2 linked regions of the Methylotuvimicrobium sp. KM2 genome follow. The protein of the gene in region 1 interacts with the protein of each later gene in a pairwise test. Links are inferred from orthologs where the notes say so. Each region holds a gene or a part of one and is shown on either strand. Other genes may lie near its edges.

What was found.
Region 2: the proteins of dnaB (region 1) and rep interact in binary tests that used the Escherichia coli proteins (3 or more experiments, as listed by UniProt). The link is inferred for Methylotuvimicrobium sp. KM2 from one-to-one orthologs.

Annotation. Positions count from the first base shown.
Region 1 is NZ_CP150634.1:3,074,233-3,089,783, forward strand. Bases 835-3,821 are described here. They hold dnaB (replicative DNA helicase), read right to left. Parts: upstream 3,032-3,821; coding sequence 1,637-3,031; downstream 835-1,636. Other genes in these bases: alr (alanine racemase), read right to left, coding at 835-1,640. Outside these bases: WJM45_RS12875 (DNA-binding response regulator), read right to left, coding at 1-225; more of alr, read right to left, coding at 564-834; WJM45_RS12890 (tryptophan--tRNA ligase), read right to left, coding at 3,905-4,918; WJM45_RS12895 (PilZ domain-containing protein), read left to right, coding at 5,145-5,555; WJM45_RS12900 (6-carboxytetrahydropterin synthase), read left to right, coding at 5,592-5,996; WJM45_RS12905 (DUF1249 domain-containing protein), read left to right, coding at 6,003-6,455; WJM45_RS12910 (CerR family C-terminal domain-containing protein), read left to right, coding at 7,509-8,180; WJM45_RS12915 (efflux transporter outer membrane subunit), read left to right, coding at 8,168-9,565; WJM45_RS12920 (efflux RND transporter periplasmic adaptor subunit), read left to right, coding at 9,558-10,766; WJM45_RS12925 (efflux RND transporter permease subunit), read left to right, coding at 10,773-13,928; WJM45_RS12930 (universal stress protein), read right to left, coding at 14,575-15,366; WJM45_RS12935 (ATP-binding protein), read right to left, coding at 15,359-15,551. UniProt on the Escherichia coli protein: The main replicative DNA helicase, it participates in initiation and elongation during chromosome replication. Travels ahead of the DNA replisome, separating dsDNA into templates for DNA synthesis.
Region 2 is NZ_CP150634.1:4,795,584-4,811,060, reverse strand. What follows is about bases 4,294-7,206. They hold rep (DNA helicase Rep), read right to left. Parts: upstream 6,796-7,206; coding sequence 4,792-6,795; downstream 4,294-4,791. Outside these bases: WJM45_RS20295 (hypothetical protein), read left to right, coding at 1-2,734; WJM45_RS20275 (hypothetical protein), read left to right, coding at 7,274-7,414; WJM45_RS20270 (diguanylate cyclase), read left to right, coding at 7,456-9,171; WJM45_RS20265 (rhomboid family intramembrane serine protease), read left to right, coding at 9,366-10,124; WJM45_RS20260 (Uma2 family endonuclease), read left to right, coding at 10,170-10,733; WJM45_RS20255 (sulfite exporter TauE/SafE family protein), read left to right, coding at 10,717-11,769; WJM45_RS20250 (hypothetical protein), read left to right, coding at 11,769-12,332; WJM45_RS20245 (addiction module protein), read left to right, coding at 12,335-12,571; WJM45_RS20240 (hypothetical protein), read left to right, coding at 13,163-13,792; WJM45_RS20235 (hypothetical protein), read left to right, coding at 13,881-14,057; WJM45_RS20230 (hypothetical protein), read left to right, coding at 14,182-14,568; WJM45_RS20225 (LolA-related protein), read left to right, coding at 14,598-15,245; WJM45_RS20220 (MMPL family transporter), read left to right, coding at 15,247-15,477. UniProt on the Escherichia coli protein: Rep helicase is a single-stranded (ss)DNA-dependent ATPase involved in DNA replication; it can initiate unwinding at a nick in the DNA. It binds to ssDNA and acts in a progressive fashion along the DNA in the 3' to 5' direction.

The sequences.
Region 1 (15,551 bases):
GACCAAAATTATTTTGCTATCGGGACTCGCCGCATTTAATAACGCAATATATTCGGCGGTTTGCTGTTCGCGAAGTTCATAGCGAAGCACAACGACAAGCGGCTTGTATCTTTCAACCGCGATCAAGGCCTTTATTTCGTCATGATCGACTCGTATTTTTAGGCTCGGATCGTCGATGAACCGCAGAATGTCTTCGTCATTATCAATTATTTGCAAATCTATCATAAATTTACCGATCGTTTAAGTTTTAAGTTTCCGATTTTCAAAAAGCCAATTCCACCCCTCTGTGTTTATTTGAGTCAAAATCATCCACGTTTTCAACTTAGAAAAGAGTCTAGTCTGTTTTGCGTAATTGTTAACTGTACCGAAGTACTATATTGCTCAACCTACTCCCTTTTGACCGAAAAAGCGTATAAGAACGAGAAGGTGTGGGGTATGCCTAGCGAGGATGTCGGCGGCAGGGAGCCGCCGTCAAGCCCCCATGGACGGGTTCACGGCGCTCCTCGATAGGCATACCCCATACCCAACAAAGTTGAACGATTCTTCAGTAAGAAGGGAGTAGATCACTCTTCAACAATCTGCACTCGCTGAGTAATGCCGCAAACCAGTGTGTAGGGGATGGTTCCCGACCAAGACGCCACCTCTTCGATCGGCAATCCGCCTCCCCATAGCGTCACCGGATCACCCGGCTTGGCATCGTCTTGTCCGCTCAAATCGACCGTGATCATATCCATCGATACCCTACCGATCATCGCGACGCGCTTGCCGTTAACAAGAACCGGCGTGCCGGATCGAGCATGACGAGGATAACCGTCCCCGTAGCCAATTGCGACAACCCCCATTTTAATCGGCCTATCGCACACCCAAGTACCGCCGTAACCCACCGTATCGCCTTGCCGTACGGATTTAACGGCAATCAACCGGGAATGCAAAGCCATGACCGGCTTTAAATCGAAATCACCTCCAGTCGTTTCGGGGAACGGAGAAATTCCATACAACATAATTCCGGGTCTTACCCAGTCGGTCAACGCTTCCCGCCAACCTAAAATCCCGGCTGAATTCGCGATGCTACGCGGCCCTGCAAAACCCGACAATGTCCTGTTAAATAAGTCGATTTGTTTCAAAGTCATTGGGTCGGATCTCAGGTCGGCATTTGCCAAATGGGTTATAAAACCAACCGGTTGCTTGATTAACGAGCTCGATCTCAAACGCTGATGAACTTTTACGACCTCGTCAGCCGAAAACCCCAAACGGTTCATGCCGGTATCGATTTTCAACCAAGCATTGATTCCGATAGAGCCGAATTTTCGATCAATGATATCCAACTGCCCGAACGAGTGAATTAAGGGATCTAAACCGAAATCGATCAAATCGTCCAATTCCTCAGAACACGTAAAACCTTCCATAACCGCGATGCGTTGCGTAATACCTGCTTGGCGCAAGCGAATGCCTTCATCGACGCGGGCCACGGCAAAGCCGTCCGCTTCGGTTAAGCGTTCCGCGACGCGCAATAATCCGTGTCCATAAGCGTTGGCTTTAATCACCGCCATGACTTTAGAGTCGGGTGCGTAACGCCGGGCCACATTCAAATTATGGCGTAACGCATCTAGGTTCAATTTGACATAAGCGGCCGGCGTCATTCGTAATCGTCTCCGCCGTAAGGGTTTCCGGCAAAGTTTTCAAATCGAGTGTATTGCCCGAGGAAAGTCAACCTGACCGTGCCTATCGGACCGTTACGTTGCTTACCGATGATAATTTCGGCCACGCCTTTCTCCGGACTATCCGGATTGTAAACCTCATCCCGATAAACGAACACGATCACGTCGGCATCCTGTTCGATACCGCCCGATTCACGCAAATCGGACATCACCGGCCGTTTATTGGGCCGCTGCTCCAAATTCCGGTTAAGCTGAGATAATGCGATAACCGGCACATTGAGTTCCTTGGCCAAGGCTTTGAGCCCCCTGGAAATATCCGATATTTGCTGAACCCGGCTATCACCGCTTGCCGGTGACTGCATCAATTGCAAATAATCCAATACAATCAAACCCAGCTGACCATGTTCGCGCATCAATCGCCGCGCTCTCGAGCGGACTTCGGTCGGCGTCAACGCCGGCGTATCGTCGATAAACAATTTGGTTTCGGCCAATAAATTAATCGCCGAAGTCAAACGCGGCCATTCGTCGTCGTCAAGTTTACCGGTCCTAATTTTATGTTGATCGATACGCCCCAATGAGGACATCATACGCATCGCCAAGGAGTCTCCAGGCATTTCCATACTGAACACCGCAACCGGTTTATCGCCTTTGATTGCAACATTCTCCGCCATGTTCATCGCGATCGTGGTTTTACCCATTGACGGTCGGCCTGCCACAATAATTAAATCGGACGGCTGCAGGCCCGAGGTCATTTCGTCGAAATCATTGAATCCGGTGCTCGCGCCGGTGATATTGCCTTCTTGCTCATAAAGCATTTCGATCTTATCGACCGCCTGCGCCAGCAACGACTTGATCGACGTGAAACCGCCCTGCCCGCGTTGGCGCTGTTCGGCGATTTGAAATACTTGGCGCTCGGCATTTTCGAGCAACTCCGATGTATCGCGCCCTTCCGGATTAAAAGCCGAGTCGGATATATCGGTTCCGACATGGATCAACTGCCTTAAAACGGACTTATCGCGAACAATGGTTGCATAAGCGACGATATTCGCGGCACTCGGCGTATCCTTTGCCAAGGTGCCTAAATAGGCCAGACCGCCGACCTCGTTCAATTGTCCGGCGGAAGCGAGTGCCTCCGATAAGGTAATGACATCGAAAGGATCTTGTTTTTCCGCCAATTTTTCGATGGCTCGAAAAATCATTCGATGATCCTTGCGATAAAAATCGCCTTCGACAACTTTATCGGCGATCGAATCCCAGGTTTGGTTATCCAGCATCAAACCGCCGAGCACGGATTGCTCGGCTTGTATTGAATGCGGCGATACTTTTAAAGCTTCGGTTGCGTAATCGCGGTCGAATACATATTCTTCAGACATAATATCGGTCAAGGGAAATACTGCTAAATAGAAGTTGATTGAAAATCGGTACGGATTCCGACACACCGAATTCCGACACATAGAAAGTTACTGCGATTCAGTTATGAGAAAACTCGTTTACTCCGTTCGTACCGAAAAAATCGCTGCACTTACTGTGAAAGTACGATGCCGGCTCCGAGAAAGGTGCGGTTGCTCGATCGACAGGCGTCGGCGGCAGGGCAGATTTTTGCTCCTCGGCAATTGCTCCTGCATTGCCCTAATACACGCCATCCATGGCGTAATGCAAAATCTGCATTCACGCCATCCTTGGCGATCAGATAGCCGCCGTCGAGCCTACATGGTCGTATTCACCCAGCACCTAAATTCCATAGCCTATTGGCTATGGTTAACTATCTTGGATAATTTAGGTGCTGGGTTCACGGCGTCCTGTCGGGCGAGTGACCGCACCCTAACCCGCCTCGCACTTTCATTTGCCGGGGGCGATTGCTAGGCCATCATGAACGTTACTGTGAAAGTTCACTAATTCGGACTCCTTATCTAATTTTTCGGTATGAAAAACAATGTTGTTTCCGAATAAGATGCGGTTGCCAGACCTTCATGAACGTTAGGTTGAATGTGCGAGGTGCATTAGAGGAGCGCCGCGAACCCACCCAAGGAGAATAAAAATAAGGGTATCCGAGGGCGTAGAGCCCACATAGACGTATTCGCCCAGCACCTAAATAAGCCATGGTTATGAATTATTACCAATGACCTATGGAATTTAGGTGCCGAGCCTGTCAAGCGGGTCACAGAACCACTGCAAAGCTAACTATTTTGAGAAGTTTTTGTGCATATCTCTTCACTTAACGTAGCGCTCCGTCCCCAGCAAAACCACTAAACCCCAATACGAGAAATCCCAACCGCCTCTCGCAATTGCTTCATAAAAGGCACGCTTATATCGCGGGCCTTTTTAGCGCCTTCCTGCAATTCGTTTTCAATATGCTCAGGCGCCTGTAATAAGGCTTCATAACGCTCTCGGGCCGGGGCAATATGGTCGTTGATATATTCGAACAACAACTTTTTCATTTCACCCCAAGCAATACCGTCCGCATAGAGTTTTCGAACTTCATCGACTTCCGAAGGCCGGGCAAAAGCCTGATAAATACCAAACAAAGTGCAACCATCGGGATCTTTCGGCTCGCCCGGTTCAAGTGAATTGGTTTTGATTTTGTTAATCAGTTTTCTGAGTTTTTTCTCGGGTTCGAATAGCGGGATCGTATTGTTGTAACTTTTACTCATTTTCCGTCCGTCCAAACCGGACAGAGTCGCGGCATTTTCAGTCACAACCGCATCCGGGATAACAAAATGTTCGCCATAAATATGATTGAAACGCCCGGCGATATCCCGAGCCATTTCGATATGCTGAATTTGATCTTTTCCGACAGGTACCTTGTGTGCATTGAATATCAAAATGTCGGCCGCCATCAGAATCGGATAACTAAACAAACCCATCGTAATGCCTTTGTCGGGATCGTTTTCGCCGCCTTGTTCGTTTTCGGCAACCGCTGCCTTGTAAGCATGCGCCCTATTCATGAGTCCTTTTGCCGTTACGCACGTCAACATCCAGGCCAACTCGGTAATCTCCGGCACATCGGATTGCCGGTAAAACACCGCATTCGAGGTATCCAGGCCGAGCGCCAACCAAGTCGCGGCAATTTCGAGACTCGACTGTCTGACTTTTTCCGGGTCCTGGCATTTGATCAAGGCATGATAATCGGCCAAAAAATAAAACGGACTGACGTTTGCATCCTTACTAGCAGCAATGGCCGGCCTAATCGCGCCTACATAATTTCCCAAATGAGGAGTACCGGTGGTCGTGATACCGGTTAAAACGGTTGCTTTTGTCATTATAAATAAATCCCCAAAACCCTGACGGGGTTCACATCGTTAAAATCTGCAAAATATTACATGATTTACAATCAATAGCCATAGTCTATCCGAAAACTTTTACCCACAACTCCCTTTAAGCTCAAAAAATGGTTAACTTTATAAAGGTATGGAGTGTAGCTAACGAGCAACAATGCCAAAACAGAATCTCATAATATGAAGTTATGCAACTTTCAAGGTGATTTTCATGAACAAGCATTTTATTTATAGTAAACTTCGCGCAAACAGTCTGAAAGCAAAAACGAGCACTGCCATTCACGGAAAAACAATTTATCCAATTATAAAGAAGAGAGTTGACATGCTGGAATACGATGAAAAACGTAATTACATCCGAATGAGCGTCGATTGCGAACTCACCTACAAGTTAGCCGATGCAAGCGAAAGTCATTCCGGAATTTGCACATCCATTAGCGGTTCTGGTGTCTCCTTCATTGCGGATCAGTCCTTCGATCCCGGAAGCGCTATGGAGGTCAATATTACGCCCAAAAACACAATCACTCCGCCCATGACCGCCTATATCGAAGTTGTCAGAACGACAAAGCAAGATGATGGCCGCTACGAAATTGCCGCCGCAATCAAGAGCATCAAAGGCCATTAACTTACATTATTCCAAATTGGCCGAGATTGCTAACTCATGTATACGATTACTAAGGAAGTCTATTTTTGCTATGGGCATAGACTGATGAACCACCCAGGCAAGTGCCGTCATCTTCACGGACACAGCGTTAAGGCTGCTATCACGATTAAACAAGAACATCTTAACGAGCAAGGCATGGTTTGTGACTTTTCGGACATAAAAGCGTGTGTAGAAGACTATATCAACGAACATTTGGATCATAATTTTCTATTGCATAAAAACGACCCGATCATTCCGTACTTAACCGAAACCCAAGAGCGATTCATGGCTCTAGACGAGCATCCAACCGCGGAAGTATTGAGTCAAATGATTTATCAACATATTAAAGAACAAGGGTTCGATGTCGACCAAGTGACCTTATGGGAAACCGCAAGCGCTCATGCCTGTTATAGGGAATCCTGATCTATCATGAGCAGGATTCATCCGCAAAACAAAGCGGCGTGCTTGGAAACCATCTGTGCTTCTAATTACCGAAAGTTGTTAAGCTTAATTCCGAACATCAGAAATCTGGCACAATCGGCGGTCGGAAAAGCCTCGCAAAAACCTGACCTGCAGCTTGAGGTTCTCGAACGCTCGACACACACGCTTACTGTAAAACTCAGCCATCGATTTGGTCAATTACCCAACGATCTATGGGTGCCGGATGTCACAGTACGCGTATATTTGGACGCGGAACTCGTCGAAGTATTGCGCGATCATGCCAGATCAGACGTCTCTCGCGTCTACAAAGACCCCGGCAAGATCTCTGAAATCTTAAATTATAAATGGCAATTAAATTATTTTTTGCTGAAATGGCTGGATCACTGCCTGAGCATTAATTATCAATTCACCGATCGAAAAGCCACTGAAGTTATAGCCTGATTTCCCCATAGCCTCTATCACCCCATACACTCTTAGCTAATCCAATTTCGGGACAAGAAAATCCTGTTAAACGAGTCACGAACCTCCAAAAAGCACACTGTTTCGGGCGCTTACTGTGAAAGTTTGTGGATTTGGACTCTTTCAAGCGCGCCAAGATTTTTCGCGAAAGCTGAAATGGGGTCCATCCGATTTCAGCAGCGAAAAATGACTTGGCGATTATTGCCTTCGGCGGCCCCGATTCGCCCTGCGTCCGTGCCACTACGCCACATCATCGTATACTCGATGCGGCTCCGTAGCACTCCCACAAATGGCTTTACGCCGTGTCGCGATGCCTTGTATTTTGCCTCCGCCTGCGCTATTCGCGCAGACTCCGGCAAAACACCCGGCGCTACGGCTATCGGGGACTAAAAATCATCACTTCGCTGACGCTCCGTTTCCATGATTTTCAGCGATCGCTGTTTCCCAAGCGTTGCTTGGGAAACGATTCCGCAAGCTCCGCTTGCCGTCACGGGAAGCAGAGCTTCCGGAACTGCCTTCCCAAGCCGAGTTCTCATCGTTACACATAAGTCAAAAATTACTCTTTTACAATCTTATCCGATGAGACCTCGATACCATTTATTGTCACTTAACAATCTCGACTTCGAAATCGCGATCAGGGGATCGCTCCCACAGAGCATCCTGCCCCTTGTGGGAGCGACGCCTTCGTCGTCCCTCACCTAACGCTAGGTGAGGGAAAGCCACTAATGTTCAATATCCGCAGATTTATCAAACAACACCGTTTCCAAATATACGATGACCTCTGTTTAGCAAGTTTACCGATACTTGTGTATAACAGAGAGAGCCGAGCTTGGGAAGGAGCGAACCCAGCCAACGCCGCGCACTTTCATCTGCCGGGGCGATGGCCAGGCCTTCATGATCGTTACTGTGAAAGCTCGTAGTTTCGGACTCTTGGGCCCCTCGCTCAGGCTCATGAGTCATTAAACAAGACTGGAATTTGTCTATTAGATAATTTAAATGTATATTTGAAATTCTCGTTTGAATATCTGATCCGCGATGCCCGAGCCTACAGCCAAACCGTTAAAAACTCGCACCCGCTTAATTATCGCGGCCAGCCGAATTTTTGCCGAAAAAGGCTTTCAAGAAGCAACGATTGCCGAAATCTGCGAACAAGCCCAAACTAATATTGCTTCGGTCAATTATCATTTTCGAGATAAGGAAAGTCTTTATCTCGAAGCCTGGCGCCATGCGTTTCTCAAGGACCTTGAAATTTATCCGTCGGATGGCGGCGTTGCGCCCAGTGCTTCCCCAGAAAAACGCCTAGCGGGTCGTATTCGCTCTTTGATCGCCCGCATCGCCGACGACGATTCGCATTTTTTCGCGATCATCAACAAAGAAATGGCGCAACCGACCTCGTTGCTGCCGGAAATTCTCGAAAAAGAAATCAATCCGCAGCGCCAAGCCATGCTTGAACTCATTGCCGAATGCTTGGGACCGAATGCGGATCAACGTACGATACATTTTTGTCATGCCAGCATCATCGGCCAATGCTTTCATCTTTTGAAAATCAAACACATGCAAAGCCACTTTCCGGCACGAAGATACAATCCGGAATTAGAGAACCCGACAGCCTACGCCGATCATGTCGTGCATTTTTCATTGGCCGGAATTAAAGCACTGCGCGACCGTCTCGAACCAAGCCTTGGAGACGAGACATGCGAGTCATAAATTCTTCGATTTTATTCATCGTCGCTTTTCTCAGCGCATGCAGTATTGATATCAAAGAATTCAATCCGCCGATTTCAGTACCGGAAACGTTTTCGATTACCGGCGGCGAATCCCTTCAAGACCGCTGGTGGCTTAACTTTAACGATCCTGCGTTGAATACTCTGATCGATACGGCGCTTCAGCAAAACCTCGATCTCACCGCGGCATTCGAAAGGCTCAAACAAGCCGAAGCCGAAGCTCGCAAGGCAGGGTCCGAATTGATCCCCGCCGTTAATGCTACGACTAACGCAAATCGCCTCATCGAGGATAACGCCAATACCGGCTCGCTGACTTTCGACAACTTTTCGCTGGGCTTGATCGCCAGCTACGAAGTCGACCTATGGGGCCGAATCCGCGCCGGCACTTACGCGGCCGAACAGGAAATCAAAGCCGCCGAACAAGACATCCATACCGCCGCGATTGCCTTGTCGGCCGAAATAGCGCGCGTTTGGTATCTATTGACCGAACAAAAACTACAGCTCGACTTATTGAACGAACAAATCGAAGTCAATAAGCAATACGCGGACTTAGTCGAAGTCCGCTTCAGAGGCGGCCAAGCAACCGCCGCCGATGTATTCCAACAGCGGCAATTACTTGAAGGCGTAGTCGGCGACCGCTATACAGTGCTCGCGAATATCGAGGTATTAAAAAATCAATTGGCGGTCTTGACCGGACAAGCCCCCGGAACATTGGACATTGTTGCCGGCGATCATTTTCCCGAGCTCGCAGGCCTACCCGAAACCGGCTTGACCTCGGATTTGATACAACGACGCCCGGATGTCAAGAAGGCCTATTATCGCTTGCAAGCCGCCGATCTTCGTATTGCCGCGGCCGTGGCCGACCGCTTTCCGAAACTCGGCTTATCGGCCAGCCTCGATACCTCGGCTCCGGACTTACAAGCCTTCTTCAATAATTGGATGGCAACGTTGGCCGGCAATCTGGTGCTGCCCTTGATCGACGGCGGACGCCGGGTGGCGGAAGTCCGGCGCACCGAGGCTGCAACAGAAGAAGCACTGAACCTCTATGGTCAGAGCGTCTTGCAATCGTTGCAGGAAGTCGAAAACGCATTGGCACAAGAAACGCGCCAGCACGAGCGGCTAAATAGCCTCAAAGAACAGCTCCGCTATCTGAACGAAGCCAATGACAACATTCGCATCCGGTCCGCCTATGGGATTTTCGATTTTTTACGGGTGCTGTCGACATTGAACAGCTTACAAGCGATGCAGCGCACACTCATTCGCGCCGAACGCGAATTGATCGATTACAGAATTCAACTTTACCGGTCGCTTGCAGGCGGCTGGCCGCTTACCAAACCGGTTTCGAATAGGAACGATACCCATGACTAATCCCTTCAAGAAATTCGCCACACTGCTGATTTCGCTGGCGATCATCGCATTTACCGGGGCATTGTCTTTTTATTGGCTAAGCAATAAGCCCCGCGCGGTCCGCGCCCCCGTTACGACCGTGGCGCCATTGGTCGAAATCATAACGCCGCAAGCCATCGATTATCAAACCACCGTTTTCGCGCTCGGCAATGTCATCCCGGCGCAAAACGTCAATCTTAATTCGCGTGTCGACGGCATGGTCATTTCGGTCAGCGATCAGTTCATCGAAGGCGGCTTATTGAAAAAAGACGAAGAAATCGTCCGTCTCGACCCTACCGACTACGAGTTACGCGTACGCAGAGCGCAAAGCGATCTCACCCAAGCCCGTTTCAACCTAAAAATGGAATTGGGCCAACAAGCCATCGCACAACGCGAATATCAATTGCTAGGCCAGGAATTGGACGAACTGGCTCAAGAGCTGGTCCAACGAAAACCCCATCTGGAAGCCGCCAAGGCATCGTTAAATGCCGCCGAAGCGGCGCTGGAACAAGCCAAGCTGGATCTCGAACGCACCCGTACGATCGCACCGTTCAACGCCGTCGTCACGGCCCGCAACGCCAATGTCGGTTCCTGGGTGTCGACTTTCTCGACCGGCACTCCGCTCGTGCAGTTGGTGGCAACCGATTATTATTGGATCGACGTATCGCTGCCGCTCGACAAATTACGTTGGATAACGATTCCCGGTTTCAACGGCGACCAGGGCTCGCAAGTCACGATCAGTTACGAAAGGGCTTGGGGGGCCGATGCATTCAGAATCGGCGCCGTGAAACGCCTGAAAGCGGAAGTCGAAGCCGAAGGCCGCATGGCTAAATTATTGGTTGAAGTGGAAGATCCGCTCAGCCTAAAGCCGGCTAACCAAAATTCACCTCGCATGATGCTAGGCACATTGGTTCGGGCGGCAATTACCGGCAAAACCCTCGTCGACGTACTTCCTGTGCCGGAAACCGCATTGCATGACGGCAACCGGCTCTGGCTAATGAGCGAACAAGACACACTGGACATCGTCAAAATAACCCCCGCCTGGGCCGAACAAGGCGTCGTTTACTTGCATGCCTCGGAACTACCCGGTCAGCCGCGCATCATCGTCAGCGATCTTTCCACACCGGTTCAAGGCATGCGAATTCGCACCAACGAAACCGACCGTTCTTCATCCGCTAGGTAAAGCATCATGCAGTCACAACAAGACCCAAGCCGCACCGGCCCCGTTGCATGGATGGCAGGTCATTCGGTCGCGGCCAATCTCGCAATGGTCGTGTGCATCATCGGCGGACTACTGTTTTTAAACAATATCCGCCAAGAAGTATTCCCCGACTTTGAAATCGACAGCGTCAGTATCAGTGTCGCTTATCCCGGCGCTAGCCCGGAAGAGGTCGAACGCGGCATTGTCCTCGCGATCGAAGATGCGGTAGGCGGCTTGGACGGCATCAAACAAATCACTTCATCGGCAAAAGAAAACGCCGGCACGGTTACCGTCGAAGCGCTACGCGGTACCGACTTGCAAAAGTTTACACAAGACATTCAAAAAGAAGTCGACCGCATTACGACTTTTCCAATCGATGCCGAAAAACCGCAAATAACCTTGATCGCCAGCAAGCGCAGAGTAATCTCAGTTGCATTATACGGAGACGCGGAAGATGCCGTTTTACACGAATTGGCCGAACAACTCCGCGATCAACTATTGCAAGACCCGGGCATCACCCAAATCGATCTCGAAGGGGTCAAACCGCTCGAAATCGCGGTCGAAATTCCGCAAGACATGCTGAGGCGCTATCGTTTGTCGTTAGGCGACATCGCTCAACGCATCGCGTCGGCCAGCATCGACCTTCCGGCCGGCAGCGTCAAAACCGACAGCGGCGAAATTTTGATCCGCATCAAAGAACGCCGCGATTACGGGCGCCAATTCAGTCAACTGCCTATTATTACCACCCCAGACGGTAGCCAGATTAAACTCGGCGACATCGCTCGAATAACAGACGGCTTCGATGAAAGCGATTATTATGCGACTTTCAACGACAAGCCGGCCGTGATGCTGCAAGTCTATAGCGTCGGAGAACAAACGCCGATACAAGTCTCTGAAACGGTCCGTAACCATCTCGATAAAATTGCTCCCGAACTACCCGAAGGCATCTTCACCGACGTCCGGCGCGATGCCTCGGAAGACTACGGGCAAAGGATAGACCTCTTGTTGCGAAACAGTGCCATGGGTTTGTCGCTGGTATTTATCTTGCTGGCGTTGTTTCTTGAGCTACGTCTGGCATTTTGGGTCATGATGGGTATTCCTATTGCGTTTCTCGGGTCGTTTTTGTTCCTGCCCAGTATCGGCGTCACGCTGAACATGATTTCATTATTCGCATTTATCATCGCGATCGGCATTGTTGTCGACGATGCGATTATCATCGGCGAAAATATCTATCATTATCGACAAGAAGGCCTGTCTCCGCTGCAGGCGGCCATTCAAGGCGCCCGTGAAATGGCGATGCCGGTTACATTCAGCATCCTAACTAACATCGCAACCTTCATGCCGCTGCTGTTCATTCCCGGATTTACCGGCAAAATCTTTTTTATGATTCCGTTGGTCGTGATCACGGTTTTCTTGCTGTCCCTCGCCGAGAGCTTATTCATTCTGCCGAATCATCTCGGACACCTAAAACCATTGAAAAGCCAAGGTATTCAGGCCAAAATCCATCATTATCAACAACGTTTCAGCGATGGCTTTCGCCGCTGGACACTGCATCGATATGGCCCATTTCTCGAAAGCGTACTCCAGCATCGATATCTGACTGTCACATTGGCATTCTCACTATTGATTGCGGCATTGGCCTATGCCGCTAGCGGACGTATGGGCATGACCTTATTTCCGAAGGTCGAATCCGATTATGCACAAGTCACTTTAACGATGCCGTTTGGAACGCCGTTCGAAAAAACCGAGGCCATCGCCCGACACCTGTCGGAAGCGGCGCGGCGCGTTGCATCAAACGTTCCGAACGGGGACCGATTATTGAAAGGGCAATTTACCGAACTCGGCACAATCGACAGGCAACAGACGCTCGGCAGCCACTTGGCTACCGTGCGCACCTATCTTGCGCCACCCGAAGTGCGCGACGATATTCTTAGTACCGAGCAATTTACCCGGCGCTGGCGCGAAGAGGCTGGAGAAATTGCCGGCATCGAAGCGATTTTATTCGAATCGGACGCCGGCGGCCCCAGTAGGGGGCCGGCGATCACGGTCGAACTTAATCACCGCGACATACAAGTCCTGGAGCGAGCAAGCAGACGCCTTGCACAAACGCTTAACGCCTACCCTATTGTCAATGACGTCGACAGCGGCTTGACCAGCGGCAAGGAACAACTGGACTTTACGCTGCTGCCCGAAGGAAGAAGCTTGGGATTGACGGCGCAAGATGTTGCGAGGCAAGTCAGAAATGCGTTTTTCGGCGCCGAAGTGCTCCGTCAGCAACGCGGCCGTAATGAGATTAAAATCATGGTCAGGCTGCCCGAAAACGAGCGCATGTCGCTAAAAAACGTCGAAAGCCTAATGCTGCGTACGCCGGCAGGAATCGAAATTCCGCTTACCGAAGCCGTGCAAATCGAACGCGGCCGCGCCTACACCGAAATCAACCGCCGTAACGGCCGACGCAATATCCAAGTCAAATCGGGCGTCACGCCACGCAGCCGCGCGGGAGAAATCATTAACGACCTCAAAGCCGCCGAACTGCCGCGCCTGCAAGAAGAATTCCCGGGATTGCAATATAGTTTTCAAGGGAGTCAAGCCGAAATGGCCGATAATCTCAGCAGTCTCAAAATCAGTTTTGTCTTTGCACTGCTGGCGATCTACGCGATGTTAGCGATTCCATTTCGCAGCTACATTCTGCCGCTGATCGTCATCGTCAGCATTCCGTTCGGCATCATCGGGGCTATATTGGGGCATTTGTTGATGGGTTACGACCTGAGTATCCTTAGCATGCTGGGTATCGTCGCCCTATCCGGCATCGTCGTCAACGATTCGCTGGTATTGATTAATTACGCGAACGAACATCGCATCGGCAGCGCCAAAACACCTTTACAAGTCATCAAAGCCGCCGGAATTCAGCGCTTCAGGCCAATACTGTTAACCACGCTCACCACTTTTTTCGGCTTAATGCCGATGATACTGGAAACATCTAGACAAGCGCGAATGTTGATCCCGATGGCGATTTCAATCGGTTTCGGCATTTTGTTTGCGACCTTGATTACACTGGTACTGATTCCGTCGTTATATCTGGTTGCCGAAGACGTTAGGGTCTTGTTTCACAAATTGAAAATTGCATTTTCCGCCAAGGATTAGCGGACTATAAAATGACCCAAACCCTACGCATCCAAGGTAGTATTTATCGAAGGCTTTGGCAGAACGGGGCTTACAACCCATAAGCATCAAGCTACAAACGGCCAATACGCTTAACGCTCTTTGCCTAGCTTTAGCTCTCATCGTTATACATGAAGTCAAAAATTACCGTTTTGCAATCTTAGCCAATGAGGCCTCGATACCATTTTTTGCTGCCCAACGTTCCCGTCTTCGAAATCGCGACGAAGGCGTCGCTCCCACAAGGGGCCGGATACTCTGTGGGAGCGATCCCCAGATCGCGATTTCGAAGCCGAATACGTTAAGTAACATTAAATTGTATCGGGTCACACTTGCCAAGATGGCAAGATGGTATCTACGACTTATGTATAACAATGAGTGCTCTGCTTGGGCTAGAAGTCTTGGAAGCTCCGGCTTCCTGAACAGGTTACCCAAGCTGGAACTTAGGTAACAGCATATTTAAGTTTTTGTGACCTTAATGCCATTTAGTGTAACTTAACATTCTCGGCCTTCCCACACCCAACGCTAGGTAAGAAAAAGACACTGCAACCTATTGAGTTAACTTTCTATTCTTGATGATCGTCACTGGTCAAATGCTTTTTTAAGTATATAGAAAACAGCTAATCTCGGCTTATGCAACTAATAACACCGGACAACCGAGCCGGTCGGCAAATATCGACGCCGCACTTTGTGAAGCCTCAGGATCGGATCTATCGGCGCGCAGCACGACGATACTGCAACCACGCTCTAAAACATATTGCATGATCGAGTCGTAACTTCGACTTGATTGAATAAAGAAATGAGAAGCGAGATTGCTACCCGCAAGCAAAGCTTTGGCTTGTTGCTCCATTTCGGCAATGCCGTTATCGGATTGCCTCTGCAAAATAATATTGAGCTCCGATTTTTGCGATATGGCAATATCGATAGCCAATTTAAGCGCTCGTTCCGATCCTTCCGTACCATCATAAATTGCCCAAACCGGAGGACTAAACTTTTTAACGGAAATCTTTTTAATCGCCAACGACCGATTACCGCGCGGTCTATCCAAAAGCAATAAATCCATGGTAGCGGCTGCCGCCATCGCCTCGGCCAGATAGTGACCGCGAACGACTGTCAATGATACCGTCAATTCGGATTGTTTCGCCAACTCCTCGAGCTGTTGACGAATTCGCTGGATCCGGCGGGCCGATGCCGAACCGACTCGGTCGGCATCGAACTTGAGCTCCGCACTGGTCACTCTATCCACTTCGGTCGCAAAAGGAAGACCCGCCAAATGAAACAAATTAATGTCTTCGATAAACAAAGCTGTTAGTTGTGCCCCTTGCGACCTCGCCAGGCTTGCCGCCAACTCCAACAAGGCAGAGTCTTGCAGAGCATCGACAGCAATCAACATTTTTTTTGGGGTAACGTTAAGGTCAATCATGGCCGTTGCTTTTCGACAAAAAGGCCTGACTGATTTCGGTAAACCGAGCTAATTGCGCATCGACCTTACCGTTCACCGTATCCTGCGGAAACACGCCGTTTTCGTCAGGATCGCCCGCTACCATTCCGGTCAATAACTCCAAGGCTTCATCGACATTTTTCACCGCATAGATATGAAACTGCCCG
Region 2 (15,477 bases), 1.7 Mb from region 1 along the record:
CCCAACATCACTGGTCAAACCCAAAACATCGGTTGAGCCAATCGATTGGAGTCAGCACCAACACGCAACCGCACTGGCCGTTGCAAGCTTAATCGGTTGCTGGGATGAACAAAAGCCAACCGATGTTGAGGTTGTTAGCGCTCTAGTCGGCGAAAACTATAACGATTGGATTCAAAAACCCAAATCATGGTTGACGCTGACCGATGCGCCTGTTGCTATCAAAAACGGCGTGTGGACGGTACAACGCCGCATTGAGTTGTTGCAAGCACTCGGCAATAAATTGTTTGACCAGAACCTTGACGCATTCAAACAAAACGCAGTTTCGGTATTGCGCGAAAGTGATCCCTCTTTCGAATTAGCCACCGATCAACGCATTATGGCCAGTATTTACGGCAAAGTTCCATCGCATTCCCAAATCTTGCGCAAAGGATTCGCCGAAGGTTTGGCATTGTTAGGAGCTTGTCCGGAATGGCTGACTCACTGCTCCCTGAATAAGGCCGAAGTTACCGTAGCTCTGGCAATCAGGGAGATATTCGCGGATGCGGATTGGCGGCTATGGGGTTCGCTAAATCACTTGTTACCGACGTTAGCGGAAGCCGCGCCTAAGGAGTTTTTGCGAGCAGTCGAGAATGCATTAAACCAAACGCCTTGTCCGTTTGACGAGCTTTTCGCGCAAGAAGGCGATGGTATGTTTGGCGGCAATTATCTGTCTGGGTTGCTTTGGGCCTTGGAAACGTTGGCCTGGGACGAAGCCTATCTGGTCAGCGCTTGCTCGTTACTCGGCGAACTCGCTGGCCATGATCCGGGCGGCAAATGGGCCAATCACCCGGCAAACTCCCTATCGACCATTTTGTTGCCATGGTTACCCCAGACCGTTGCGCCATTTGAAAAGCGCCAGGCTGTCATTCGCACGTTAAAGAATGATCAACCCGATGTAGCGTGGTCGCTGATCCTGAATTTATTGCCTAACCAGCTTCAGTCATCGTTTGGCGCACATAAGCCTGTTTGGCGAAATGTGATTCCGGCGACTTGGGAGAAAGGCGTTACTCAGCAAGAATATTGGGAACAAATATCCTTTTATGCAGAACAAGCCGTTGAAATGGCGGGATACGATCCAATTAGACTGGGAGACTTGGTAGAGCGCTTCGATAGCTTGCCGAATCCTGCATACGATCAATTGCTTAGTGTGTTGAGATCGGAAACTGTGGTTAGTCTCGGTGAAGACGTTCGACAAAAATTGTGGGAGAAACTCGTTGGATTTGTTGCCAAACATCGCCGATTTCCAAACGCCGAGTGGAGCATGGATGAAGCATTGTTGGCACCGATTGACGCGGTGGCGGAAAAATTGGCCCCATTAACTCCTTTTATCCGATACCAGCATTTGTTTTCAAATCGAGACTTTGAACAATATGACGATGAAATATCTTGGGACGAGAAACTGAAAAAACTAAATCAGCGCCGCATTGATGCGGCAAAAGATTTACTGGATCAAAATGGTATTACTACCCTTATCTGGTTTGCCGAAGCCGTGAAATCGCCTAATCAGGTAGGACAAGCATTGGCGCATATCGCTGACGACAAAATTGATGAATTTTTATTGCCGGAATATCTCAGCAAAGAAAATGTACAACTAGATAATTTTATATCCGCCTATATCGGAACTCGTCTTCATATCAGTGGTTGGCCATGGGCGGACGGATTTGATATGACTACATGGAATAAGTCCCAAATTGCTCAGTTTTTTAGCCAGCTACCTTTCGAACAGCGCACATGGCAACGCGTCGCCCAACATTTACGTGATTGCGAGATTAAATATTGGCAACACGCTTGGGTGAATCCCTACCAGCCAGATAGCGATTTGGCTTTTGCCGTGGACAAGTTGATTAAGTATGGACGACCGTTGGCTGCGATCGATTGTCTGGATATGATGCGGCATGGTCAAAAATCACTCGATGTCGATCAATGCGTTAGGGCTTTAATGGCAGCGGTATCAACATCCGAACCGACGCATACTTTGGCAAGTCACCATATCGTTGATTTGATTAAATATCTACAAGAATCGATCGATGTTTCACCTGACGACCTCTTCCGAGTCGAATGGGCTTATTTACCTTTGTTAAATGGCTATCACGGAGCCAGACCAATATATCTGGAAAAGCGACTCGCTGACGATCCTGATTTTTTCTGCGAAGCAATCCGATTGATTTATCGCTCAGATAAGCAAGGCACGGAAACGGAAGAAGTTTCCGAGCAAAGAAAATCCTTGGCAAATAATGCCTACCGCTTATTGAACGATTGGAAAACTCCCCCTGGAACTGAGGCCGATGGAACTTTTAATTCAGAAAAATTAGTTGTTTGGATAAACCGGGTCAGGGAACTCGCTGAGGAGTCTGGTCATTCGGATGTGGCAATGTCCAGCGTTGGTCACGTGTTGATGCATTGTCCGCCCGACGCTGATGGTCTTTGGATGAACCGGGGAGCGGCTGAGCAATTGAACGAAAAATACGCCGAGGCGCTCAGACGAGGTTACTACTTCGCCATTCGGAATTCGCGCGGTGTTTACACGGTTGACCCTTCTGGTGCGTCGGAACTTAAACTTGCGGAGAAATATCGTTTGCAAGCAGCAGAAATGGAACATGAAGGTTATGTCAGGTTTGCCCAGACGTTAAATACTTTGGCGGATAGTTATGAAACAGACGCCGCACGAGTCCGGGACGAATACGAGAAAGATTAGTATTTGCCAATCTATTGCTGGGAACAAAACATACCTTTTGAAGCCTTCTTATTTGCGAACCAATTCTTCACGTCCCACATCTGCCGGCATAGGGATCTAAAAAAATTTTTATATTATAAAATACAATGAGTTACAAGTCGGCCCACCCCCCTCCTCTCCTGTTGGAGAGGGGGGGTGAGAGTAAAAACAACCAACTATATCCCCCTCACCCCAATCTTCTCCCTCAAGAGAGAAGGAGCAAGTACTTGTGTAGATACCCATGGTCTGCCGGAGGGGACAAGCAATGAGGTCAACTTGAATGCACTCTATTTCTTCAAATCAGATGCTTAAAGTTACAGCTAATTTGGCAGACGGGTATTGATTCAACTTCAGTTACTCGTAATATCCATGTTGCGGTCCGAAAATAGCCGATCTCCAGCGTCCAAAATCTAGCTGACTTGTATTAGAATGCTTGGCGGTTTTGATCGGAGACCGTACCAAGGAATAAATTTTCTGTGGTCCCAGCTTACAACACCTTATTTCTTACCAAACAAATCTGTCAATTGTATTGCTATTTTAAGTTTGTCGATAGATGTGTAACGCGGGCTTTGCGTGCCGCCCTGTATGCCCCCCGTAATTGATAGAGCCAATTAGCTTGGCTTTTTCAGAAAAGATCACTTTATATTTTCCGCTCTCACCGTAAGGCTCTATCCGATTGGGCTAGCGTTGTTAATCCTTGGGGATGTAAAGTCACGATCATGCCTCCATGATCCCAGCTTTTGCGCCTCCAGGCTCACTTAATAATGGAAATACAGCCCGTCGCTCAGGCTTATGTGTCATTGGACAGGGTACTGTTGTGCAACAAAATATAAAAATGTTGCACAACAGCTAATCCGATAGCCAACTATGCCATCCATCACCTATCAAGAAGTTTTAACCAGCTCGCTTTACAGTCAGCTCTTCGAAGAGGCCGTAGCCAATGAATACGTTTCACTGTGCTCCGACATTCAAGGCTCATCCTCTAGGGAAAATCGCAGAAACAGTACGTTAACTATGTCGGCTTGAGTCACGATTATAACTTGGATGAACTGCTAATGCGGAGAAAAGCCCCGACGCTTGATTGCCCCTTCATGCCACTAAGTCGTTAGAGGCGCATAGTTGCCTCCTCATGTGGCCATCTCCCAGATAATTCTAGCGTTCTTGTTGGCCAAAGTCACCGCGGCCTTGTTGAAGCCTCGTCGTTCGATCAAGCACTGGAGCCACAAGCTCAAGGAATCGGTTGCCGGAGAAAAAGGCACATATGGCGAGCGACACGATGATTTCGTTGTGCATCGAGTTCATTCTTTTGTTTATTCGTTAAACAAATCAAATTGTTTGCGTAAAGCAAAAAATTGATATTGAAGAGCGTCAAATCATTAAAACTCGAAAATCTTCAGACCGGATTTTTAAAACTACGCGTTCAGGAGAAGATATTCATTTTTTAACCGGCGATAAAGAGCTTGCAGCTTTTCAGGAAGTTCAAGAGTCGGGTTCAGCCGGTCAAATAATTTTTTATCATCGATTGCTTTCTAGTCATTTTTGGAGATGATCTAAACTGAAGCAAACTCGAAAATAATATCTTAAATATTGTCGTTGATATATCAAGGAATAGCTCAGTATCAATTCCAAAAATAGAATGCAAAACTGTGCTGATTTATTTTGATATGGGCGAAATGCGCAATCGGGGGCAAAGGTCGGAATCTTTAATTGACCTCAATCTATTTTAAAGGGCATGGCACAGATAGGGCACATACAGGGCACAGAGCAAAAATGGCCGTTTTGGGGTAGATGTCAAAATGGCGCGCCCGAGAGGATTCGAACCTCTGGCCTCGGCCTCCGGAGGGCCGCGCTCTATCCAGCTGAGCTACGGGCGCAAAGTGAATTGCGATAAAATTTTACAGTCTTTGGGGTCATTCTAAAATGACCGTGACCCTCAAGCCCAAAAACCGGATGACCGTTACCTCCGGAGGGCCGCGCTCTATCCAGCTGAGCTACGGGCGCTTGTTTGGGATGCGTATTCTAACCGATCGCCGCGATAATTACGATAGCATTGTTTTCAAATGCGCGAGACTGGCCTTGCCGCGCTCTTTGACCACGGCCGGATCGAGCTGTTTTTTGTTGGCCCACTCCAAATCGTCGGACGGCAATTCGCCCAAAAAGCGGCTCGGTTCGCATTCGCTTATTTCGCCATAGCGCTTTCTGTGCGTGCAATAACTGAAGGTCAATGAACGCTGCGCGCGCGTGATGCCGACATAAGCGAGTCGGCGCTCTTCCTCGATATTATCGGTTTCGATGCTGTTTTGATGCGGCAGCAGGTTTTCTTCCATGCCGATTAAGAAAACATGCGGAAACTCGAGACCCTTGGCTGCGTGCAGTGTCATTAGGCTGACCTGGTCGCCGGCCTCTTCTTCCTGGTTGCGTTCAAGTATATCCATCAACATGATCTTCGAGACGATTTCAGACAATGATTTCTCGGTGCCCAGGTCTTTGTCGGCGATGCGCTTCAACCAGTCGATCAGTTCGTAAACATTTTGCATCTTGCGTTCGGCCGATTGCGGCGTCTTCGCGTTTTCGCGCAGCCACGCTTCGTAGCCGATTTGGGCTATCATTTGCTCGATCACGGCAAAAGTATCGCCGCGCTCGATGCGATCCGCCGTATCGGTCACCCAATCGGTGAATTTATTAAGGCGCTGACGCGCCTTGTCGGACAGCTTCTGCATCAGGCCCATTTCGTTACTGGCCTTAAACAAACTAACGTGGCGCTCGTTGGCATAGGCACCGAGTTTTTCGAGGGTATTCGGACCGATTTCGCGGCGCGGCGTGTTGATAATGCGCAAAAACGCGGCATCATCGTCCGGATTCACGAACAACCGCAAATAACTGAGTATGTCTTTAATTTCGGTATATGCGAAAAACGACGTACTACCGCTGATAAAATACGGCACGTTGTTTTCGCGTAGCGCCCGTTCGAACAGTCGCGATTGATGATTCCCGCGGTATAGAATCGCGTAGTCCTGGTAGCTACTGCCGGTTTTAAACTTGTGATGAATGATTTCCGAGACAACCTGTTTCGCTTCGATGGTTTCGTCCTTATGACTCAACACGCGCAGCGGATCGCCGAAGCCCAAATCGCTCCACAAGCGTTTTTCAAAAGTATGAGGATTGTTCGCGATCAATTGGTTCGCAACCTTCAAAATCCGTCCGGCCGAGCGGTAGTTTTGCTCAAGCTTGATCACTTTCAGGCGCGTGAAGTCTTTTTGCAATTGCGCCAGATTTTCCGGTTGCGCGCCGCGCCAGGCGTAAATCGATTGATCGTCGTCGCCGACCACGGTAAAGCGGCCCAGATTACCGGCCAGCAGTTTCACCAATTGATATTGCGTGATGTTGGTGTCCTGATATTCGTCGACCAGTAGATAACGAATCTTATTTTGCCATTTTTCGAGAGCCTCAGGATGCTGTTGAAACAATAATACCGGCATCAGAATCAAATCGTCGAAATCGACCGCATTGTAGGCTTTCATGCTGCGTGTGTAATCGTTATACAGATGTGCGGCCGGTGCTTGTTCTTGCGAGGCATGAGACAAGGCCTGTTCCGGCGTCACGAAGGCGTTTTTCCATTGACCGATTTGCCAAGCGTAATGATCGGCCTTGTCGATATCGCATTCCTTCCCGTTGTGCATGACCAGGTTTTTCAGAAGCGTTTGTTTGTCCAGTTCGTCGAAAAGCGTCAACGCGGCTTTGTATCCGAGCATCTTGTGTTCCTTGCGGAGAATATTCAAACCGAGCGAATGAAAAGTCGACACGGTCAAGCCTCGAATGTCTTTGTCGTTCAGCAATTTCGACACCCGTGTTTTCATCTCGCGCGCGGCCTTATTCGTGAATGTCACGGCCGCGATGTGTCGAGCCGGTGTACCTTGTTTGACCAGATAGGCGATTTTTTCGGTGATCACGCGCGTCTTGCCGCTGCCGGCGCCTGCTAGCACAAGCAATGGAACGTCGACGGTGCGCACCGCCGCAAGTTGTTGGGGATTGAGTTCGGTCATATTGTGTAACGAAATGAAATAATTAGGTTTTGATGGCTACTATTTACACCCATCGTAGATAATAATTCGGAACCCCGGCGCCTCCGTAGGCGCTGACGAAATTTGACTTGCGAAAGGAGTAAACTGGTTCCTCAGGCCTTTTATGGGATTCTTTATGTGTATTTTAAGGCTATGTTCGCGTTAATAGTTGATATTTTTGAACTAAAAGCCAACATGAACCCCAAGGATTCAACTCTGAATAACCTTCCTTTTTTCTATATCGCGCCAATGGCTGAAAGGAGGTGCGGTTGCTCGATTGACTGGTGTCGGCAGCAGGGATAGCGGCCGTCAAGCCTACATGGACGTATTCACCCAGCACCTAAATTATCCAAGACAATTAACTATATACCTTTCGCCTTAATTCAAAATTTAATGAATCTATTTGCCGGCTTGTGAGGTATGACCATTTTCCGAGGCGTTACGCTGCTATACTTCCGCCATGACAACTATTCAAGGCACACCGAATATTGCTCACGGCTTTGACGAAGTGTGCAGAGCAAAAAGGTATGTCTCTGATCTTTGCTATCAGCCTATCGCAAGCGATGGCTTTCCCGTCAATCTCTATTATCAGGCCGATTGATACAGTTGCTTACACGATTAGTCGTTTACTTCATAGATCTTGTGACGGAACACCGACTGAAAGGCGGCTTAATGCTTTGCCTGTCACTTTTTACCGTCTGTCTCCAAGCACATGAATCCCCCCTGCCATTGCATAACGACTGGCAATACCGCTGGGGCGACTCGCCTTTCGATGCTCAAGGGCGACCGGAGTGGGCTCAGCAAGACAACGCTAGCGAAGCATGGCAAGTAATCGACTTTCCTTCCAATCCTCCGGGACGCGACGGGCAGACCAATGTTTGGTTTCGTACCTCTCTACCGAATGGCAATTGGCATGACCCGGTCGTTTATATCTACAGTGTCGACTTGATTGTTCAAGCTTATCTGGATGGGCGAAAAATCTATCAGTACGGCCATTTCGATGATAACGGTCATGGACGTTTCGAAGGTTGGCCTTGGCACATGATCCAACTGCCTGCCGATTTTGCCGGCAAGTTTCTTTATTTTCGGGTTTTTTCCGATTATAGCGACATCGGCCTATGGGGCGAAGTCAGGTTGATGGAACGACTCGATTTGATCAAATTGATTTTCGATCATTCGGTGGAACAAATTGTCGTTAGCGGATTTTCCTTGCTGATTGCCGGTTTGGCCTTTTTTTTCGCGTTACTGCAAGCCGAACGGAGAAGTTTTTATTATCTAGCATTGTTCGCCTTGGCATCCACCTTGATGGTCTTCGGTCAGAGCCAAGTCAAATTGTGGTTGATCAACGCACCCTTATTTTGGGATCATCTGGCTGCGACCGGCTATTTTTTATTGCCGGTCGCAATGGCTTTATTGTTCGGGGAGTGGTGCGCAGGAATCAAGTATCAAAAATTGATCGGGGCGCTATGGCGATTTCATTTAGCCTATGCGGTAGGCGCCAATATATTGCCATTGCTCGGTTATAGCGCGATTTCCAGAATGTATTTCGTTTTTGACGGTTTACTTACGCTCAGCCTGACGCTATTGTTTGCAGTGGCTTTCTCGAGATTTCGTCATGTCAATAATGAGCAAAAAGTCATCATCGTCACATTTGCTTTTTTCGGTCTATTGCTGTTGCTCGACATGGCTGTGGCGCACAGTATTCTACCTTGGCGGCGAATACCGCTGACCTGGGGCGTGTTAAGCTTTTCATTGGCATTGATCGCCATTTCGTTACATCACTTCGTACAAACGCAAACCGAGTTAAAACGACTCAACGCAACGCTTGAACAAAAAGTCAAAGACCGCACACGGGAGCTCGAATTATTAGCAACAAGAGACCCGTTGACCAATATTTTGAACCGGCGCGCATTCTACCAAAAAGGCGAACCGATATTTCGCGCCGCCCAGCGTTACAAACGGAACCTGTCGGTAATCATGTTGGATATCGATCACTTCAAACGCTTCAACGATACCTATGGTCACGCGGTGGGCGACCAAGTGTTGGTCAAGGTCGCCGATTGTTTCCGGAAAAGTTGCCGAGACAGCGATTTTGCTGCGCGTTTCGGCGGCGAGGAATTTGTCTTGCTTCTGGAAGAGGCGGATTCGCATAACGCGCTTAAATTTGCAGAGCGACTGCGTGAGGCCATCACCGAATTAAGTCTTTCCGGTATCGAACAAACAATTACCGCGAGTTTAGGTATTGCGTGTTTGAGACCGGAAACGCAGAGTCTCGATGAACTGATCATAAGAGCCGACCGAGCGCTTTATGAAGCCAAGCATAGCGGGCGGAATAGATGTTGTGTAGACTCAAAATAGATGCAAGTTATCGAAGGCAAGATAAATTTTTTATATCATCGTAGATCAAAATTCGGTGTCCTTTGACGGGCGCCCCGGTGCCGAATTATGATCTACGAAGGCTATATCTGCTATGTTGTTTCGAGCTCCCTGGAATACATTAAGAGCTAAAAGAGTTTTAGTGTAAGAAAAATTAAACCCCTCCGAGATTAAAAATGATACCGATACGAGACGAAAACCCTGTCGTTCGTCCTCCCGTGATCACGATCGCAATCATTGCGGCGAATATCGCGGTATGGCTCTTGCTTCAAGGTGCCGGCGGAGAGGCTGCATTGGTTAAGTCGCTGTGTCATTACGGCTTGATTCCGGGTGAATTATTGAATATGGTGCCTAAGGGAATGACAATTCAAGTGACTGCGAACTACGGCTGTATTCTAAGCGGCGAAACCGGCAATAGCACGCTGTTGACTCATGCCTTTTTGCACGGCAGTTGGTTCCATTTAATCGCCAATATGTGGTTTTTATGGATTTTCGGCGATAACGTCGAGGATGTGATGGGTAGCTTTCGCTTCGTGGCATTTTATTTGCTGTGCGCACTTGCCGCGGCGGGGGCTCAAATTTATAGCAATCCGGGAGCAGCGATACCTATGGTAGGCGCGTCAGGTGCGATCGGCGGCGTCATGGGAGCTTATGCCCGGCTATATCCAAGAGCACGGGTACATTCGATCATACCGATTGGTTTTTATATCACATCGTTTTCCGTTCCCGCCGGCTTCATGCTGGGTTATTGGTTTTTGATTCAATTGTTGAGCGGCATTCCGGCAATCGGCGATGAAGCCGGTGGTGTCGCCTTTTGGGCGCATGCGGGCGGTTTTATAGCGGGACTGATTTTAATCAAGCCGATGCACCGCCCTGACTATCTAGCCGAACATAATGCGCTAATGGTCGGCCGTCGACCCGATGACCGGTTTTGATTCGTTACCATTTTGTCATTTTAGATTTTCAGGATAAATAGATTTATGCAACAAGCAGAAGCATTAACATTCAACGCCGATGACTTTTTGGCTTGGGAGGAATCCCAAACCGAGAAATACGAATTCATTGCAGGAGAGACCTTCGCAATGGTCGGCGCGCGGCGCGAGCATGTTCTCGTTACCGGTAACTTATTGGCCGCACTGAAGATACGATTACGCGGTACGCCCTGCCAATCCTACATGGCCGACATGAAACTGCGGGTCGAGTCGGCCGACGCATTCTTCTATCCCGATGTCATCGTGACTTGCCATCCGGAAGACCGCAAGGCCGAACAATTTTTAGCCCATCCGACGCTCATTGCCGAAGTATTGTCCGATTCCACGGCAGCATTCGACCGGGGCGATAAATTCGCCGCGTACCGCAGTCTGGAGTCGCTCAAGGAATATGTCATCGTCGATATCGACGCGCTCCGGGTGGAATGCTATCGGCGGACCGCGGACAACGAATGGCTATTGCATGATTACACCGGCCAACAAGATTGCCGACTTGTCAGTCTCGACTTAACGATTCCGCTCGCTGAAATTTTTGAGGATGTTCTTGCGGATTAAGCATTCATCACCCTTGATCGACAATCAAACGATAAATCATCCAACCAGCCGTTTGAATAAACCATTACTGTTTAGCACGGCTTTGGCACTTGCGGTTTGGCTGGCTTGGTACGCCTACAGCTCGCCGGGTAGCCTATCGATCATCGAAGAAAATTGGGCCGTCACTTTGACGATGGTCTTCGGTTCGTTCATCGCCGGCGCGACCAGCGAAGGCGGCGGAGCGGTCGCTTTTCCTGTGTTCACGAAAGTACTGCATATCGCGCCGCTCGATGCCAAGGTCTTCTCATTGGCCATTCAAAGCGTTGGCATGACCGCCGCGTCGTTGACCATTATCGCGCTGCGCGTTCCGGTTGCCTGGCCGGTCATTGCCTGGGTCAGTTTGGGCGGTTTAGCCGGCGTCTCGATCAGTTCGGCGGCATTGGCGCCCTTGCTGTCGCCCGCTCTGTTAAAAATGCTGTTCACCGCGATGATCGCCGCTTTTGCATTGCCGTTGACGATCTTGACTTGGCAAAAACGACTGTATAACAACACGCTGCCGTTTTTCGGCGCGCGCGAAAAAGCCATTATGCTGTTGACCGGAACCGTCGGCGGCGGCATGACCGGCTTGGTCGGCAACGGCATCGATATCATTTGTTTTTCGGTGATGGTTTTGTGGTTCCGTTTATCGGAAAAAGTCTCGACGCCGACTTCGGTGATCTTGATGGCGGTCAATGCGCTGGCCGGATTTGCGCTACATGGGTTCTTGCTGGATAGCTTCACCGCGACAGTAGAGCGTTACTGGCTAGCGGCAGTGCCGGTCGTCGTGATCGGCGCGCCGTTGGGCGCTTATTGCTGTACTAAGCTGAATAGTCGGTGCATTGCCGTCATCTTGATCCTGTTGATCCTGGTCGAGTTGCTCAGCTCGCTGATATTGATTCCATTAACTGCTAATATTATCGGCATCAGCCTGACGGTTTTCGTCATTTTTTTGTGGTTCTATTATCGAATAACCCGGTCTACGCGTTACCGACCGGCTTTTGAAAGAGGAGAAGAATAATGATGCGTACGACTATTTACGGTTTATTTTTATTAATACTGTTTTCGCTGGCCTCCTGCACCAGAGCCATCAAGCCCGGAGCCTTGCCGTCACATATCTCATTGGGGGATACCTACTATACGCAATTCGTGATGCGTTACGAAAAAGACGTCCATCCAACGACCAATTACCGGCGCGGCGCGTCGATTCCGGTCAATACCCCGGTTAGGCTATTGAAAATGACCAATAAAACGATCGAAGTCGAGGTCGATAATTCCAGCCAGCATTTGACGATAAAAAATGTTCAAAAACATACCGGAGATGACGTCTATCAGGCCTTCGATAAATTATTCGCGCCAAATAAGGTCGATTTATCAAGGTTCAACGCCTTGGAAAAGCAACATATTCAAAACGGCACGGTAGCCAAAGGCATGAGCAAGGACGCAGTACTAGTCGCGATCGGCTATCCGCCGATCACCGAAACACCGAGCTTGGACGGCAATCGCTGGGTTTACTGGAGCCACCGTTTCAATCGCTTCAATGTACATTTCAAAGACGGCAAGGTGAGTTGGGTCGAGGAATGATTATGAATACATTTGAAATCAACAAAATGACTACGACAGAACGTCTTGAAACCATGGAAGCAATTTGGGATTCCTTGGTTCGTGACGAAACTGAAATCGACATGCCCGGCTGGCACCGAGACATTCTCGACGAAAGACGCTTGCGTATTGAACGAGGCGAAGCAACGTTTTTTTCCCTAACAAATGAGCGGTCGGCGCTAAGTAACTGTCCGTCATCTAGTTCCCGAAGTTTGGCGTAGCGCATCCGATAAAATCGGTAAGTCATTTTTAAACAGCCACCTAGTCAATGAGTCTTCGATATCATTTATTGTCGTTTAACGCTTTCGTCCTCGAAATCGCGACGAAGGCGTCGCTCCCACAAAAGGCCGGATGCTCTGTGGGAGCGATCCCCAGATCGCGATTTCGGAGCCATGTATGCTAGGTAACAACAAGCGGTATCGCGGTTGCATGGGTTAAGTAACGGTCCATCATTTACTGACTGAAGTTTAGCGTAACGTACCCGATAAAATCCGAAAGTATTTTTTAGACGGTACCTAAGGATTTTGTGATAAATAACGTCCTGAAACTATGAGCCTTGTTGAGGGTTCGGTCACTCGCTTGGCAGGACGCCGTGAACCCAGCACCTAAATTATGCGAGATAGTTACCATAGCCAAAAGGCTATGGAATTTAGGTGCTGGGTGAATACGTCCGTGTAGGCTTGATGGCGGCTATTCCTGCCGCCGACACCTGCCAATCGAGCAACCGAACCCTACTTAAAATAGGGAAATTATTTACGGCCAAATCCTAAGCCTATTTTTTGTTTTTCTCCTACTATGTATCCTTGTTCGAAATGACCGCCCTCATAAAAAGCATCATCGCCACCGGCTTGTTCCTATCCTATCCGTACCTGGTTTACCGGGGGATCGAAAGCGGCATGGTCTGGCTGGCGCCGGCTATTTTTTCCGGCCTCTATCTGATGCGGGCGTTGGCCGCACCCAGCCTGAGAGTCAAAATCTACAAAGGCCTGTTCGCGCTGGCCTTGCTGTTGGGCGCGTATTATCTGCAAACCGTCACCGCGAAAATATTGCCGGTATTGATTCAACTCATGTTGATGGGCGTTTTCGGGCGGACTTTGCTGAAAGACAAGGGACCGCCGTTTATCGAAAGCTTCGTAAGGCTGGAATTCCCTGAAATTCCTCCCGAAATCCTGGTCTATTGCCGTCAATTGACTTTGCTCTGGACAGGATTTTTCGCATTCAATGCCGCGATGTGTACAATCTTGGCAGTCTGGGGCAGCGATTTTTGGTGGACAGTCTATAACGGCATATTGATCTATACGATGATCGGCGCTCTGATGATAGGAGAGTACATTTATCGCCATTTCCGCTTTCCCGGCCTAGGCATCCCCGACCCGCGCTCGACGATTAAAACGATGATCGTCAACGGGCGAAAAATCTGGATGGATGCGCAGGCGCGTTAATGAAACAATTTTCCTTAATCTTGACCTGCCTTAAATCGCTTTCCATCGTTCTCACGCTCTGCGCCCAACGTTATAGACAAGTACCGTCATGCGTTTTGACAACCAGTTATCGGAATATCCGGGAGCTGTGCTGTTTGATAAGTCACAGAACATTGCGCATCGGGGCTTCGATAGTCGCGACGAAGGCGTCGCTCCCACAAAGGTTTCGAATGCTCTGTGGGAGCGATCCCCAGATCGCGATTTCGAAGCCGGGCGCGTTAGGTAACAATAAATGGTATCGAGGTCACATTAGCTAAGATGACATGACGGTAATACACCATTTATGTATAACAATGAACGCTCTGCATGGGAACTATTTGGGAATCCGGATGGATGCACAAACACTCTAAATGAATAAACCTAACATCACCTCATTTTGCTCAATATTTCTTTTGCTACTGCCGTTCTTTTTATCGGCAAAAGCAGCCCATGCCGTCGATACCGAGTGGGAAGTCATGCAAAGGATGCAATCGGATACGGCAGTTCGAATCGCCTATCAAGAAACCCGCATACTGGAACTTATCGACCAACCTTGGCAAGGCAGCGGTTATTTGTACTCGATGGCGCCGGATTTGATGATCAAGGAGCAATTGCAGCATGTAGCCCGTATGCAGCGCAGCGGAATACGGGAATGGCGTGGCTCCGAGCTTCCCGGATTGCGCTACGCTCCATCCGGGCTACGCTGTTTTGACCCACCTACCTTAATGTCAGTAACGCAGAGCATGGGAACCCCTTGAGAATCGGGATGTATGTACAAACACTCTAAATGAATAAACCTAACATCACCTCATTTTGCTCAACATTTCTTTTGCTACTGCCGTTCTTTTTATCGGCAAAAGCAGCCCATGCCGTCGATACCGAGTGGGAAGTCATGCAAAGGATGCAATCGGATACCGCGGTGCGAATCGCCTATCAAGAAACCCGCATACTGGAACTTATCGATCAACCTTGGCAAGGCAGCGGTTATCTGTACTCGCAGGCGCCGGATTTGATGATCAAGGAACAATTGCGACCGGAGAGGGTATTAATGGGCATCAAGGGCGACCGGATGTTCTATTTCGATCCGGCGGCTAATATGCGCCATCGAGGCGAGCTGGACGCGGCCAATCCGTTAAGCTTGCATATCGCCTTCTTCAATGCCTTGGTCAATGCCGATATCGCCTTGCTGCACAGAGTTTATCGCGTCGATTTCGACGCCCGGGAGCAAGACTGGCTGATGACGCTGAAGCCTAGGCGGGGCGACCGGTCCGGATTGACTGTCGTTATTTCAGGCCCGCCCGGACAACAAGCCGAGCGTATCGAAATCAGGCAGGCCGACGGCGATCACAGCGAATTTTTGTTGAGCAAGGATGCCGAAGGCAAAACGATCGAAACCGAAGTGAATCGCTTGTATAAAGAATTGCTGGGGAACTGATTTGCCGAAGCTACGCAATAGCCTTTTTTATCTGTTGCCGCCATTGCTGACATTGCTGGTGGCATTAACGGTCGAATTCAAGACCGACCTTTCCGCTTTCATCATCGCCGGCGACAATGCCGAAGAACTGATGCTCGCGAGCGAAATGCAGTCCGGCGCATTGTCGCGGCGTTATTTAATTTCGGTCGGCTCGGATACAGGCGAGCCGGTCACCGGCGCTTTCATCGAGGCA